2 regions of the Priestia sp. 53B2 genome follow, and region 2 is predicted to be linked to the other one. Evidence: a T-box and tRNA genes for the amino acid it is inferred to sense, from the RefSeq annotation. Region 2 holds a T-box; the other holds one or more tRNA genes.
What was found. A T-box is a leader RNA that pairs with one kind of tRNA and senses whether it is charged. The one in region 2 lies ahead of ileS (isoleucine--tRNA ligase), so its partner is inferred to be a tRNA-Ile.
Positions count from the first base shown of each region.

Region 1: it encodes a tRNA-Ile, which carries the amino acid that the T-box ahead of ileS (isoleucine--tRNA ligase) is inferred to sense. The anticodon was not compared.

Region 1 covers NZ_JBLZXA010000008.1:736,461-743,616, reverse strand. The annotation lists gene ACN6NE_RS07210 (MFS transporter) at 1-809, shown strand, start outside; gene ACN6NE_RS07205 (DUF1189 domain-containing protein) at 1,122-1,913, opposite strand; gene ACN6NE_RS07200 (DUF456 domain-containing protein) at 2,261-2,746, shown strand; tRNA gene ACN6NE_RS07195 (tRNA-Asn) at 2,809-2,883, shown strand; tRNA gene ACN6NE_RS07190 (tRNA-Met) at 2,885-2,958, shown strand; tRNA gene ACN6NE_RS07185 (tRNA-Asn) at 2,999-3,073, shown strand; tRNA gene ACN6NE_RS07180 (tRNA-Ile) at 3,077-3,153, shown strand; tRNA gene ACN6NE_RS07175 (tRNA-Ser) at 3,165-3,257, shown strand; gene sodA (superoxide dismutase SodA) at 3,455-4,063, shown strand; gene ACN6NE_RS07165 (MFS transporter) at 4,193-5,470, shown strand; gene ACN6NE_RS07160 (peptidoglycan D,D-transpeptidase FtsI family protein) at 5,632-7,156, shown strand, end outside.
Region 2 covers NZ_JBLZXA010000030.1:225,947-233,102, forward strand. The annotation lists gene ACN6NE_RS25800 (hypothetical protein) at 1-464, opposite strand, end outside; gene ACN6NE_RS25805 (hypothetical protein) at 595-735, opposite strand; gene ACN6NE_RS25810 (immunoglobulin-like domain-containing protein) at 844-1,347, shown strand; gene ileS (isoleucine--tRNA ligase) at 1,667-4,765, opposite strand; T-box leader at 4,818-5,059, opposite strand; gene ACN6NE_RS25820 (GIY-YIG nuclease family protein) at 5,149-6,135, opposite strand; gene ACN6NE_RS25825 (phosphorothioated DNA-binding restriction endonuclease) at 6,238-7,119, opposite strand.

The DNA of each region.
Region 1 (7,156 bases), on a different contig from region 2:
TCCTCGGGATTTTAGAAGTGTATAACGGAGTTGGAAAAGTGGTTGCGCCGATAATTGGAGCATTGGCAGCACTCGTCGTATGGTATGCCGCGTTTTTTGTTTATCCTTTAGCTGCAGGTGCTGCTTTAGTAGGTATAGTGATGTATGTGAGAGAAGGGAAAACAGGTTCGGATTCAGTATCTGTTCAAGAATATTTAAAGAGAGCCATTGGGATTGTCTATGATAAAAGAAAATCGCTTTTTCCTTTATTCTTTGTCGGGGGATTGGGGTTGTTTTTATTATTTGGCATTTTATATTACTTATCTTTTCTAATAGAGGAAACGTATCATATAGACGGTTTTTTTAAAGGAACCGCTTTTTTATTTCCTCTTGGTGCGATGACGCTCGTTTCTTATTGGACCGGTCAACGCATCAAAACAGATGTAGAGCTCATGAAAAAATTAATGATAGTAGGCATAACTCTTTTATTCCTGATGTTTGGAGTATTAACGCTTATTTATACGCTTCCTGTGCTGATGTTTTGTTTGACAGTCGCCTTTGGCGGCTTAGGATTTGTTCTTCCGTGTATTAATATGATGATTACTTCAGCGGCTTCAGACGAAGAAAGAGGGTTTATTGTATCCATTTATGGAACGGTGAGATTTTTAGGAGTAGCGTTGGGACCTGTTGTTTTTGAAGTGTGGATGCATACTGAAAGGCTGATGTTTGTTTATAGCTTTATTCTGCTCACAGCAGGAGGTTTGTGGGTTTTGTATCAGTTGAAAATTCTTTCTTCTGCAATGGGAAGAAGAAAAGTTGTACAGAAATAAAGAGGCTAAGACTTAACTAAATCACTCCAATCTAAAGGCGAACAAGTGGAATAAATGATTTAGTATGTATCGCTTGTGACACCGCTGTTGATTTCCGTGCCAGGCGTTGCTTTCCGCGGGCGGCCGGTGAGCCTCCTCATCGCATACGCTCCTGCGTTCCGTTTTTCCCGCAGGAGTCTTCGTCTTGCCCTCCAATCACCAGCTAGAAGCAGCCACATACATGAAAACTGCGTTCACCATATCAATAAAAAAATCCGAACGAGTTGAATTCTCTATCAAGAATCTAGATTCCTCGTTTGGATTTTCCTTCAACTAAAATACGTTTGTCCCAGCCTCTTTATTAGGTTTTACCTTTTTTCTTATAGGAACCCTTGTGACGAGCAACAAGTAAATGAAGAATGTTCCTATCCAGTAAAGAGAGCTATGTGTTGCTAGAGACGAAGAAAAAGCTTCAAAAAGCGTATAAAGCAGCGTGAAGGCTACCGTACTATAAGCGCTCAGTGCCCATAGCTGCTTGAAAGGAAGCTGCTTTTTAGTAATGAGTCCAATCAGTTTTCCAAGATAAGCAAGGCAGGTAATAGAAAGGAAGTTTAGTCCAGATGTTAATACGTACAGTAAAAGCATAGCGATAGGGACTAGTATGTATAAAGAAAATTTTTGTTCGTGCAGCAAGTTTAACAGTTCATTTTTATCTTTATGATGCCAGTTTAGCAACTCATATGAATACGTTTGTGTTTGTGAATTAGTCGTGATGTAAATTCCATCCTTTAAAAAACCAATTGCATGAGCAGGGGAATGAAACCGTTCAATAGACTGTGAGGGGTTTAAGATAAAAGCGGTACCGTTTACTTTTTTAGTGAAAGGTTGACTTGACGTAAGCTGTGAGTTTGAAATAGAAAAAGAAGAAACAGATTTCGGAAGATCTGTAGTAGCGATATGATAGCCGTTTACAATCGTCAAAGTCATAAAGAAAAATGTAGGCAGCAAAGAAATAAATGTTAAAAACAGCACAAAGCCAATTGTTTTATTCGTATGCTCAAAGCGAAGCGACCTTATTTTTTTGAAGGAAGTAAAACTCCATGCCATCTTTTTCAGCATGCTCATTGTAAAGCCTCCTCTTATTGAAGATTCTGATTATACCTTATTTTATAGCGAAAATTTAAGGTTTACAATAGATTTTAGAAACCGTTACCAATTAAAATGATGCGGTGGAGCGTTTTGTCACAAGCACATCTTATGCGTATATGTACAGGTTTTGCCGTCATTGTTTTTGGGGATATTACGGACAGCTTGAGGACCGTGCTGTTAATATTGTAGAGGTACACTCGAGAATCATTATTTGAAGAGGTATTCGAAAGTAAAATAAAGGAAGGAATCGTCGTGCAAGGTCTTTCTTTATAGGAGTGATTATTGTATGATAAATAGTAATAATAAAAAGGATAGGTGCGGACATGGCTATTTTATGTTGGACATTAATTATCATTAGCTTTGTTGTATCGTTTGTTGGGTTGGTTTATCCCATCATCCCAAGCGTGCTATTCGTAGCTCTAGGATTTGTTATATACGGTTTATTTTATGATTTTAGCTCCTATAGCTGGTTATTTTGGGTGATACAAGGATTGTTAGTTGTCGCACTTTTTTTAGCAGACTATATAGCTAATATTATTGGTGTGAAAAAATTCGGAGGCACTAAAGCAGGTGTTTGGGGAAGTACAGTTGGGCTGCTTGTGGGTCCGTTTGTCATTCCGGGATTTGGAATTATTTTAGGGCCGTTTATCGGAGCGATTGTAGGAGAACTGATTGTTCATCGGACCACAATTAGCAACGCAGTAAAAATTGGAGTAGGTTCAGTTATTGGCTTTTTTAGTGGCGCTATTTCAAAAGGATTTATTCAACTGCTGATGATTGCCTATTTTTTATACGCTGTTTTAAAATAATATATTGACTTTAGGCTAGAAACATGTTAAATTTTTAATGTCGCTAGTAAATGTTATATTGTTCCACAGTAGCTCAGTGGTAGAGCTATCGGCTGTTAACCGATCGGTCGTAGGTTCGAGTCCTACCTGTGGAGCCATGGCGGTGTAGCTCAGCTGGCTAGAGCGTACGGTTCATACCCGTGAGGTCGGGGGTTCGATCCCCTCCGCCGCTATTTTCCAATTTACGTTTGTGACATACATAATTCATATTGTTCCACAGTAGCTCAGTGGTAGAGCTATCGGCTGTTAACCGATCGGTCGTAGGTTCGAGTCCTACCTGTGGAGCCATGTGGACCCTTAGCTCAGCTGGTTAGAGCAGACGGCTCATAACCGTCCGGTCGCAGGTTCGAGTCCTGCAGGGTCCACCATTTATAGGGTTGGAGGAATACCCAAGTCCGGCTGAAGGGATCGGTCTTGAAAACCGACAGGGGTGTTAAAGCCCGCGGGGGTTCGAATCCCTCTTCCTCCGCCATACTATTGTCTATTCAAAGCTTCTTTTGAGAAAAAGAAGCTTTTTTTATGTTTAAAAGAATAGCGAATGGGAATTAGGTAAATATAAATCATGGATTAGAAACTTTTTATTTGAAACAGTAGGGTAAATTTGCTAATCTAAACGTATATGGTGCTTTTGCGCCAAAATGCTTACATATTTTGAAGGAGGAATTATTCATGGCTTACAAATTACCAGAACTACCTTATGCATACGATGCACTGGAACCACATATCGACAAAGAAACAATGAATATTCACCACACAAAACATCACAACACATATGTTACAAACCTAAACGCTGCTGTTGAAGGCAAAGCGGATTTAGAAAGCAAAAGTATTGAAGAGTTAATTTCAAACTTAGATGCTGTTCCTGAAGATATCCGTACAGCAGTACGCAATAACGGTGGCGGTCATGCGAACCACTCATTATTTTGGACAATCCTTTGCCCTAACGGCGGCGGTGCTCCAACTGGTGAATTAGCAGACGCTATCGCTAGCAAATTCGGCAGCTTTGATCAATTCAAAGAAGAATTTGCAAATGCAGCTAAAACTCGCTTCGGTTCTGGCTGGGCTTGGTTAGTTGTAAACAACGGCGAATTAGAAGTAACAAGCACACCAAACCAAGATAGCCCATTAATGGAAGGCAAAACGCCAATTCTTGGTCTAGACGTTTGGGAGCACGCTTACTACTTAAATTACCAAAACCGCCGTCCAGATTACATTTCAGCATTCTTTAATGTTGTAAAATGGGACGAAGTTGCTAAGCGTTACGACGCTGCAAAATAAGCTGAAGACGTATTCAAGAGCCAGTAAAGTAATTATTACCTTTACTGGCTTTTTTGTTTTCCAATTCTTTTACATATCTCCTTTTCTTTTTCACACACTAGGTGTAGAAGAGAAAAGGAGTTTTTTAATATGGCTTTATTAAAAAAAGTAGTTGGAGATGTAGAAGTTAGTAAAGATTTACTTTTGCTTTTAATTATAGGCGGTCTTTATGCCTTGGCTATTTCAATTTCCAATTCGTTTGTTAACATTTATCTGTGGAAACAATCAGGCGAATTTTCGGATCTCGCTATTTATAATTTAGCGGTAGTGGTGCTTCAGCCGCTTACGTTTATTTTAGCAGGTAAATGGGCCAAACGAATTGACCGTGTTGTGGTTTTAAGGTTAGGTGTATCTTTTTTAGCTGTTTTTTATATCGCTGTATTAGTCAGTGGAGCTAACGCAGCCGAGTATTTAGTAGTGCTTGGTGGACTGCTGGGTATAGGATATGGCTTTTATTGGCTAGCTTTTAATGTGCTAACTTTTGAAATTACAGAACCTGATACAAGAGACTTTTTTAACGGATTTTTAGGGATCTTAAACTCTTTTGCAGGGATGATTGGTCCTTTAGGAGCGGGCTTTGTTATTTCCGCTTTGTATGAATCACTTGGGTATAAAATTGTATTTGGTGTATCTTTGCTATTGTTTATCGGTGCCGTTGTGCTTAGTTTTTTTATTACAAGACGCGCAGCGGAAGGAGTATACAAATTTAAAGAAGTATGGGCTGAAAGAAAAGTCAATAAAGACTGGAATCGAATATTGCAGGCTCATTTCTTTCAAGGGTTGCGTGAAGGTACGTTCATTTTTGTTGTATCCGTCATGGTATTTATTACGACGGGAAGTGAATTAGCTTTAGGAACATATGGACTGGTGAATTCAGCGGTTGCGTTTGTAGGATACTATGTTGCCTCAAGATTTATTAAGCAAAAAAATCGCCTTCGATTTATCTTCACAGGGGGCCTCCTTCTCTATGGAGCAGTCTTTTTGCTTATCTTTAACTTATCGTATCCAAAGTTAATTATATATGCTGTTTGTATTGCCATTGCCTATCCTATTTTGTTGGTTCCATTCATTTCTCTAACATACGATGTGATTGGACGAGCGAAAGACGTTGTTTCAAAAAGAATTGAATACATTGTTGTCAGAGAAGTATTTCTGAATATTGGGCGCGTCGTTTCCATATCTTTGTTTTTAATAGCTGTACTATTTTTTGATGAAGCAAAAAGTATTCCCATTTTGTTAGCTATTGTTGGAGCAGGGCATGCGATCATTTATTTTTGTGTGAGACATATCTCACAGCCTCTGCACAAAAAAGAAACGACTGTTACTCCTCCGGTATTAAATGAAGGAGACGGAGAGTCTCCAGCTTAGAGTATTGTGAGCTCCTTCATTTGTACTATGGAAAATGTCTCGCTTTTCTTTTAGAATAAATACGTTGTGTAAATAGGCACCTGCCAGGTGTCTATTTATTTGCTAAATGTCTGATTTTATGGTGTTATGGTATATATGTTTTATAAAGTGTAGGTGTTGGTATGAAAAAGAAAAAAAGAAGAAAAAGTCACGTGCCTTTTCGTGTGAACTTACTTTTCTTGACCGTATTTGCCCTATTTTCCGTATTAATTTTGCGGTTGGGACTTGTTCAAATTGTGTACGGTGAGAATTACGAACGAGAAGTCGAAAAAACACAGGACGTTACGGTCAGTACGCCTGTTCCTCGAGGGAAAATGTACGATCGTTATAACCGCGTAATTGTAGATAATACCTCTTTAAATACGATTACATATACTCGTTTTCAAGGAAATACAGCTGAAGAAAGGCTGCGCATCGCTAAAAAGTTAGCCACTATGATCGATGTTCCTTACACCACAAATGTGATTGATATTCCAGAAAATAAAAAGAATAAAGATGCTAAAAATGTGGTAAAAATTACAGAACGCGATATGAAGGATTATTGGATTATGCTTCACCCAAAAGAAGCGGAACAGAAAATTACGCAAGCTGATCGCAAAAAAGTTCAAGATGGTGAAATGACTGATGACGAACTGTATCAACGTCAGTTAGACCGCATCTCTAAAAAAGATTTAGAAAGTCTAAAGAGTGATTTAGAAGTTCTCGCTATTAAGCGCCAAATGGAAGCAGGTTACTCTAACACCCCGCAAATTGTTAAGAGCGGTGTGACAAATGAAGAGTATGCCGTTGTAAGTGAGCACTTAGATGAACTTCCAGGTGTTGATACAACAACGTATTGGGATCGCTCATACCCAGAAAACAGTACTCTTCGTACTTTGCTTGGAAATGTATCATCTGCCAACGAAGGACTGCCTAAAGATAAAGTACAGTATTACTTGTCAAGAGGCTATAGCCGAAATGACCAAGTTGGGACGAGCTATTTAGAGAAGCAATACGAAGCTCAGCTCAGCGGTCAAAAAGAAAAAGTCCAATATGTAACAGATAAAAAAGGAAATCTCCTTGATACAATTCAAGTGTCTAAAGGTGAACGCGGCAGTGATTTGGTTTTAACTATTGATATGGAGCTTCAAAAAGCAGTAGAAAAACAAATTACGGACCAGCTTTTAGCCAAAAAGCAAATGAAAGGAACGCAATTTTTAGACCGTGCTTTTGTTATTATGATGGATCCTCACACAGGAGAAATTTTAACAATGGCAGGTAAAAAATACACCATTGATAAGAAGACTGGAGCGCCTAAAATAGAAGATTTTGCATTAGGAAATATTTCAACATCTTATACAATGGGCTCTGTTGTAAAAGGAGCAACGGTTTTAGCCGGCTTAGATTCAGGAGCTATTAAGCCAAACACAGTGTTCGTTGATGAACCGTTAAAAATTAAAGGAACACCGGTTAAAAAATCAGCTGAGGCTGAAGGGTTAGGACCCTTAACGTATTCATCTGCGTTAAAATATTCATCCAACGTCTTTATGTTTAAAACGGTAATGGCTATGGCTGGGTTACAGTATCATAAAAACATGACTTTACCGATTAAACCTGATACATTCAGCGAACTGCGTTCTTACTACAGTCAGTTCGGCTTAGGCGTAT
Region 2 (7,156 bases):
CCTTTTCTTGAATCAATAAATTTAAAATGATGTTCAAATGGCGCCAGTCCAAACGAAAAAACGGCGCTCAAAAGAATTGTATACAGATAAAAATTCTTTTGATGATTTATACAATATTGATAAATCAGCAGAAATCCTACCGGCAAAATAGAAGCCGTAATATTTGTTGCGTTCGGAAGCAGAGGCGTTAAGAAAAATGTATGCGTCAAATAACCGCTTCGTCCAAGTGCAATATCAATATATGCCCAAAGCATATGCACTGTGTAACCGAAGAAAAACACCTCAAAAATCCGCGTCCGGTCTACGGTAAAATACAACAACACAAGAGGAAGAACGAGCGAAGCGAGCACCACCCAAAACTGCCAGTTTCCAAAATCTGAATACTGATGCCAATACGACGATAATAACTCCTGCAGCTTATCGCTTTGTTCATGTATGTTTCCCCAGTATCGTTCATAACTCACTGAAGTAACCTCCTATATAGAGTCTCTGCTTATGTATGTACGAATAAGCTCCATTTTATACAGAGAAACATGGAAAGGGCCATTTATTGCTTACGATTACCTAAATAGGTCACCGGAAGCTCACATTCAGTTACTTTCTCCTCTTTTCGATCAACAGCATACGCTTTTGCTGTTGGTCTTGAGCTAACTGATACGGATAGCTTCTCATCTTTAAAATGCAGCGCGGCTCCATCGAAAACCCTCCGCCGCCCATGGCTATAATTTGTCTCATTTCAATTCTTCCTTTCAAAAAGATGATATAAAGAATGGAAATTCATACTATTTCCAATAGATAGTTTTCCGTATAATGGAAGAGTAAAAAGAAGGTGGTGTAAAACTTTTGAAAATAGCACGAACACTTTTACTAATACTAGGCATTTTTATTATATTGTTTTGTATCTTTGGCTATATCGATTATAACGGTCAAAAAATGGAGCTAGGAGCCAAACAAGAAAAAAACATTCCTTCTTCCATTAACACTAAAGCAGGGACCATTACGCTATCTGCTGTGAGTAAAAAATACGATAAAACGCAGTTTGGTTTTTTTGTTATCCAAAACAATTCGACGCATACCTTAACGATTCCTTACGAAAATACGGCGGATCACTTAAAAGACGGCAAGTGGTACAAAGTTGTGCTAAACGGATTAGAGTTTCCAGATAAAACTGTCTCGCTGAAGCCAGGGAAATCATTCAAACAAGATATCTCAACTCCTAACTACAAAGTAGGAAAATACCGTTTTGTTCAGCACTTTAAAGATGAAAACGGAAAAAAGTATGTGTTAGCGGCTCCTTTTGAAATTGTTTGGCCGAGCCTTAAGAATGTTCTCGGGCAGTTTGATTAAAGATAAAAAGAGAGATTTAAAAATACCGAAATTCATCTCACCTAAAGACGAACAAATCGGGTGAATGATTAGTATGAATTGCTTGTTACCCCGCTGTTGATTTCCGTGCAAGACTTCGCTTTCCGCGGGCGGCCGGTGAGCCTCCTCGTCGCTTTCGCTCCTGCGGGGTCTCACCTGTTCCGCTTTTCCCGCAGGAGTCTTCGTCTTGCCCTCCAATCCACAGCTAGAAGCAACTACGTTCACTATAAAAACAGAAAAAACGAACGGTTAACAAATAAACCGTTCGTACATTACTTCAACTTATCTTTGCCTCTCTTTATCAGTTCTGATTTAAAACGCGAAGTGTAACTTGCTTTGTTCCGACTTTTACCGTCTCTCCGTTTTTGATAGTTTCTTTCACACTGAGAGTGTGCAGCAGAAGATTTTCTTGAAGCAATGTTTCAAACTTCGCGACGGCTTCCTTCACTTCCTCGTCTCCGCTAAGTTCCAAATCAATACGTAAATTCACGGGTAAATCCAGCTTTTTGCGATAGTCTTGAACCGCTCGAATTACTTCACGAGCGACTCCTTCCTGCACAAGTTCTTCGGTTAACGCCGTATCTAACACGGCGGTGTACGTGCCGTTTGATGCAACTGCAAAGCCTTCTTTTGGCACTTTTTCAACAAGTACGTCTGCCGTTTCAAGCGTTAAGTTTTCTCCTGAAGCAAGCGCTACATTCAACTTGCCTTGCTCAACAAACTCTTTTCCTTTCTCTTCTGAAAGGTTTTTCAGCGCTTGATTGACCTCATTTACTTGTTTTCCAAACTTTGGTCCAGCCTGTTTAAAATCAAGTTTTAACACGTACGAAACAAGCTTGTCGTCGTCTTGCTCTACGTTAAAGTTCTTTACATTAAGCTCATCTTTGATTACATCATGGTATGCTTCCCACTCTACATCTTCTTCCGTTACCACAAGCGAAAGACTTTGCAGAGGCTGCTTTACTTTTAACGCATGCGTATTTCGGATGCTTCGGCCTAGTTCAACTACTTTCAGTACCGCCGCCATTTCTTTTTCCAGCTTTTCATTCACTTTGGTTTGATCATACACAGGATAGTCTGCCAAATGAACGCTTTTTCCTGTCAGATTTTCATGAATATCATCCGCAACAAACGGCGTAAACGGTGCTAACAGCTGACTTAACGTCACTAGTACTTCATGGAGCGTATCGTAAGCCGCTGCTTTTTCGCGGTCCATCCCTTCTGACCAAAAACGGTCGCGGGAACGTCGTACATACCAGTTGCTTAGCTCTTCAATGAATACCGCGATTTCACGAGCCGCGCTTGTAAACCCGTAATCTTCAAGATGTACTGTTGCACGCTTAACCGTACTATGCAAACGTGAAAGAATCCACTCATCCAATTTTGTTTTTTTCAATTCATACGTTTGCTCCCGGTCATAGCCGTCAAGCTTAGCGTATAACACATAAAAACCATACACGTTCACGAGCGTATCAATCACTTTTGACTTCGCTTCTTGCACGACGCGCTCTGAAAATTTCTTCGGATTCCAAGGCGCACTGTCTGCTAAAAGCGCCCATCTAAGCGCATCGGCACCAAATGTATGAATAAGATCCACCGGGTCCAGCGCATTTCCTTTACTTTTAGACATCTTTTGACCGTTTTCATCTAAGACGTGGCCAAGAGACAAAACGTGCTTATACGGTGCTTTTCCTGTAAACAGCGTTGAAACTGCCATCAAGCTGTAAAACCAGCCGCGCGTTTGATCAATTCCTTCTGCGATAACGTCTGCTGGAAACTGCTTTTGAAACAGCTCGCTGTTTTCAAAAGGATAGTGATACTGGGCAAACGGCATTGACCCGCTGTCAAACCAAACGTCAATGACTTCCGGCGTTCGCTTCATTTCTCCGCTGCAGACCGGACACATCAGCTGCACATCATCTACATAAGGCTTATGCAGTTCAATGCTGTCATCAAAGGAATGAGACGCATGTTTCTGAAGCTCTTTGATGCTTTTTGGCGCTACTTGATGCGGACATCCCCCGCATTCCCATACGTTCAGCGGCGTTCCCCAGTAGCGTTTTCTGCTGATGTTCCAGTCCACCATATTTTCTAAAAAGTTGCCAAAGCGGCCGTGCTTGATATGATCCGGGTACCACGTTACGCTTTCATTGTTTTTCAAAAACTGTTCTTTTAACGCCGTCGTTTGGATAAACCAGCTTTCATTTGCGTAATAAAGAAGCGGCGAGTCGCATCTCCAGCAAAACGGATAGCTGTGCTCATGCTTTTCTTTATGATACAGCACGTCTTGATTCGCTAAATAACGTACGATATCAACGTCGCAGTCTTTTACAAAACGCCCTTGAAACGGCGGCACTTCAGATGTGTACTGTCCTTTTTCATCCACCACGTTCACAAATGAAAAGCCGTTTTCTTTTACAACTCTGTAATCATCTTCGCCGTATGCAGGTGCTAAATGAACAACTCCTGTTCCGTTTTGATCCGTTACGTAATCAGCCGTCACTACTTCATGCCCTTTTTCCACTTTCACAAAATTAAACGGCGGCTCATACGCCATCCCTTTTAATTCATTTCCTTTATGTTGAGATAAAACGGTATACTCTCCTTTTAACACTTTGTCTGCAAGCGCTTCTGCCACAATATACACGCTGCCGCCTTGCTGGGCGCGAACGTAGTTCATCTCTTCATGCACCGCAAGTGCCACGTTTGACGGCAGCGTCCAAGGCGTTGTCGTCCAGCCTAGAAAATACTCGTTATCGCGGTTTTTCACTTTAAATTTCACCGTTACCGTTAAATCTTTTACATCTTTATACCCTTGCGCTACTTCATGCGAACTCAGCGACGTTTGACAGCTCGGGCAATAAGGTGATACGCGGTGGCCTTTATAAAGAAGTCCTTTATCATGAATCGTGCCAAGCACGTTCCATACACTTTCAATGTATGAATTCTCCAAGGTGATGTAAGGGTCTTCCATATCAACCCAATAGCCAAGCTGCTCCGTGAATGCGCGCCACTGCTTTTCATACACAAATACACTTTCTTTACACTTGTTGATAAAAGCTTCCACGCCGTATTTTTCAATGTCATGCTTCCCAGATATCCCGAGCTGTTTCTCGACACCGAGTTCAACCGGCAGTCCGTGCGTATCCCAGCCTGCTTTTCGAATCACTTGATGCCCCGTCATCGTCTTATAACGAGCCACTACGTCTTTAATCGTCCGACCTAACGCGTGCCCGACGTGAGGAAGACCGTTTGCTGTCGGAGGTCCTTCATAAAATACAAACGAAGGATGCCCTTCTCGGTTTTGAACCGACTGCTGAAACACATTTCCCTTTTGCCACTGCTGCTGGATACGCTGTTCGCGCTCTTGCGAAGACTCCCTTACATTCACTTCTTTCATGTGATACCACTCCTTTTAAAGTTAAAAGCACACAAAGAAACCCGTCCCTATGACTAGGGACGGGTTTTAACCGCGGTACCACCCTGGCTTCTATTGATCCGTTCATCAATAGCACTCAGCAACGTACAATCATACGCGTTCTTTTTAACGGTAGACTACCGTTCAAACTTACTTATCGTTCAGTTTGACTTCTCAGAGAGGATATTCCCCTGCAGCTTGAACACCGGCTTTCAGCTATCACCGGCTCTCTGTGGAACAAACTTGCAGCGTACTGATTCTCTTCAACGAATTTGTGTGCTTTTATTAGTAGCTATTGTATGCGTTTTGGAAGGGAATGTCAATGTTTTGAAATACTTATTGAGATCAAAAGATTTAGATCTAGGTTATTCTGTTTCTGCACTTAACATTCGATCAATTTTATTACGCGCTGTTATCCCGTTCTTATCTTTCCATTCAGAAGTTCCACTGCTTCTTCGCTGTGTCACAAACACTCCCGCAGCTGATATAGAAGAAAAAACTTGATCTTGTACCAGCACGTATCTACCACCTTTTATTTCTAATACACCGTTTGCTAAGAAAGTATTAATATGGTCTTGCTGCCTTTTAAGTTTAGCTCCTTCTAGCTGCTGTTCGCTCGCAAGCAAAGCTCCTTTATAGACAAGAAATCCATCGCTAACATATTTCCCGGTCGCATACGCATCTCGGCGTTTACAATATAGAACGTCCTCTACTATTACTGATTTTATATCTTCTGACAAATGTGTCTCAACTCGAACAACCTTTTCTATCGCTTGCTCTGCTTCAATATTTGGTATGTCACCAGACTGTACAGCTTCGCTTTCATATTCTATTCCATTTGAAGCATCCGCAAAAATTGAAAAGCCTAACCCACCAAGTAATACTTTAATAACATTAAAGATATCTGTCAGGTCGTCTCGTCTAAATTCACGCACAAATGGTTTTGTGGGAACGGTTTGATTAATATTATATGTACCAGAACGCATGGCTGCTAGATAAGAAATGTGTTCTAAGTATTTTACATCAACTTTATCTAATTGATCTTGAGAAGCATTAGAGACAATTAACACGGCCACATCCCAAAAGCTTTTACCTGTTGATGGACTAGCATGCTGTCTTAAACGTTCATATCCCACTTCTGCCTCTCCAATATATGCCTCTTTATCTTCTCCAAATAAAAAATAAATGCCGGGCTTTTCTATTTCACTTTCACCCTTTAAATCTTTCAAACTATTTCTAGGAATAAATACAGCCTGTATCATTGTATTCGGTACCTCAGATACTTTAATCCCATTTGGATCATCATCATAAAACCAAGTTTGTATTCGTTTCGCACCGCTTTTTCGTAGCATCTTTCTTCCCCCGTTTATATCTTCTTTAGCGTATTTTAACTGACATCACGATATGTAAATCAATTCCTAATTATAGACGCAGCAATCTATCATTCACAAAAATTAATTTATATCACCTGCTTGATATCTAGCAGGTCCCTTGAACACTTCTCTAACATGCCACCCAAGAAAATCTTCACTCGGCTGATACGCCGGATGAATAGGATCTCTAAGCTTTTGCCCGTGAAATTTCATAAGCCATTCTTCAAATCCATTCGTCCCGTGCGCTTGAGTTGCCACTAGCAGCTCATTATGATCGGAAAAAGTAAAAACTCCCCGATCAAATAATTTATGATGCATTGAACATAACGCGATTCCATTACTTTCAATATCTGTACCTCCCGCTTGATGCCACTTAATATGAGCGGCCTCTACCCCAACTAAATTATGTCCAAGACGAACGTTGAAACCACAAACAGCGCAGCTATATCCGTAAGCTTGAAGAATTTTCTCTCGAAACTTTGGATCTCTTCTTCTCTTTAACTGTGTTTCAAAATCCAAGCCTACGGCTCTTAATATATCTTCATGGATCGTATCCGGAAAATGCTCATTTAATAAAAATTGCGCTGCATCTTGAAGCAGCGCAGGATCATTTGCAAAAAGATTATAAACATCCGATTTAAAACCGCCTACTATATTCGTATTCAACAAATATTTATCTGTAAAGCTACGCTTATCAACTTCTTCGCTTAGCTCCCATATTCCATCTCCTGCCAAACGAACAAAAGGATGCTCCGGATGATAGGAACTGCGAGAAGGTCCAAACTCCATAAGCAGCTCTTTTAAAGGGATTTTCACCTCGCTATACGGCAGGTGCATTTGCTGCTTTTCCTGGAGCTGACCTAAGGCATACAGTATTAGTAATGGTTTGTGCGGAGCTCTTTGATCTCTTTTTTTCCAGATGTTTAAGTTCTTTATTTTTTGTAGTAATTCTTCTCTGTTCATAAACTTGCTTTAACTCCCATCTATAAAACTATTAAAA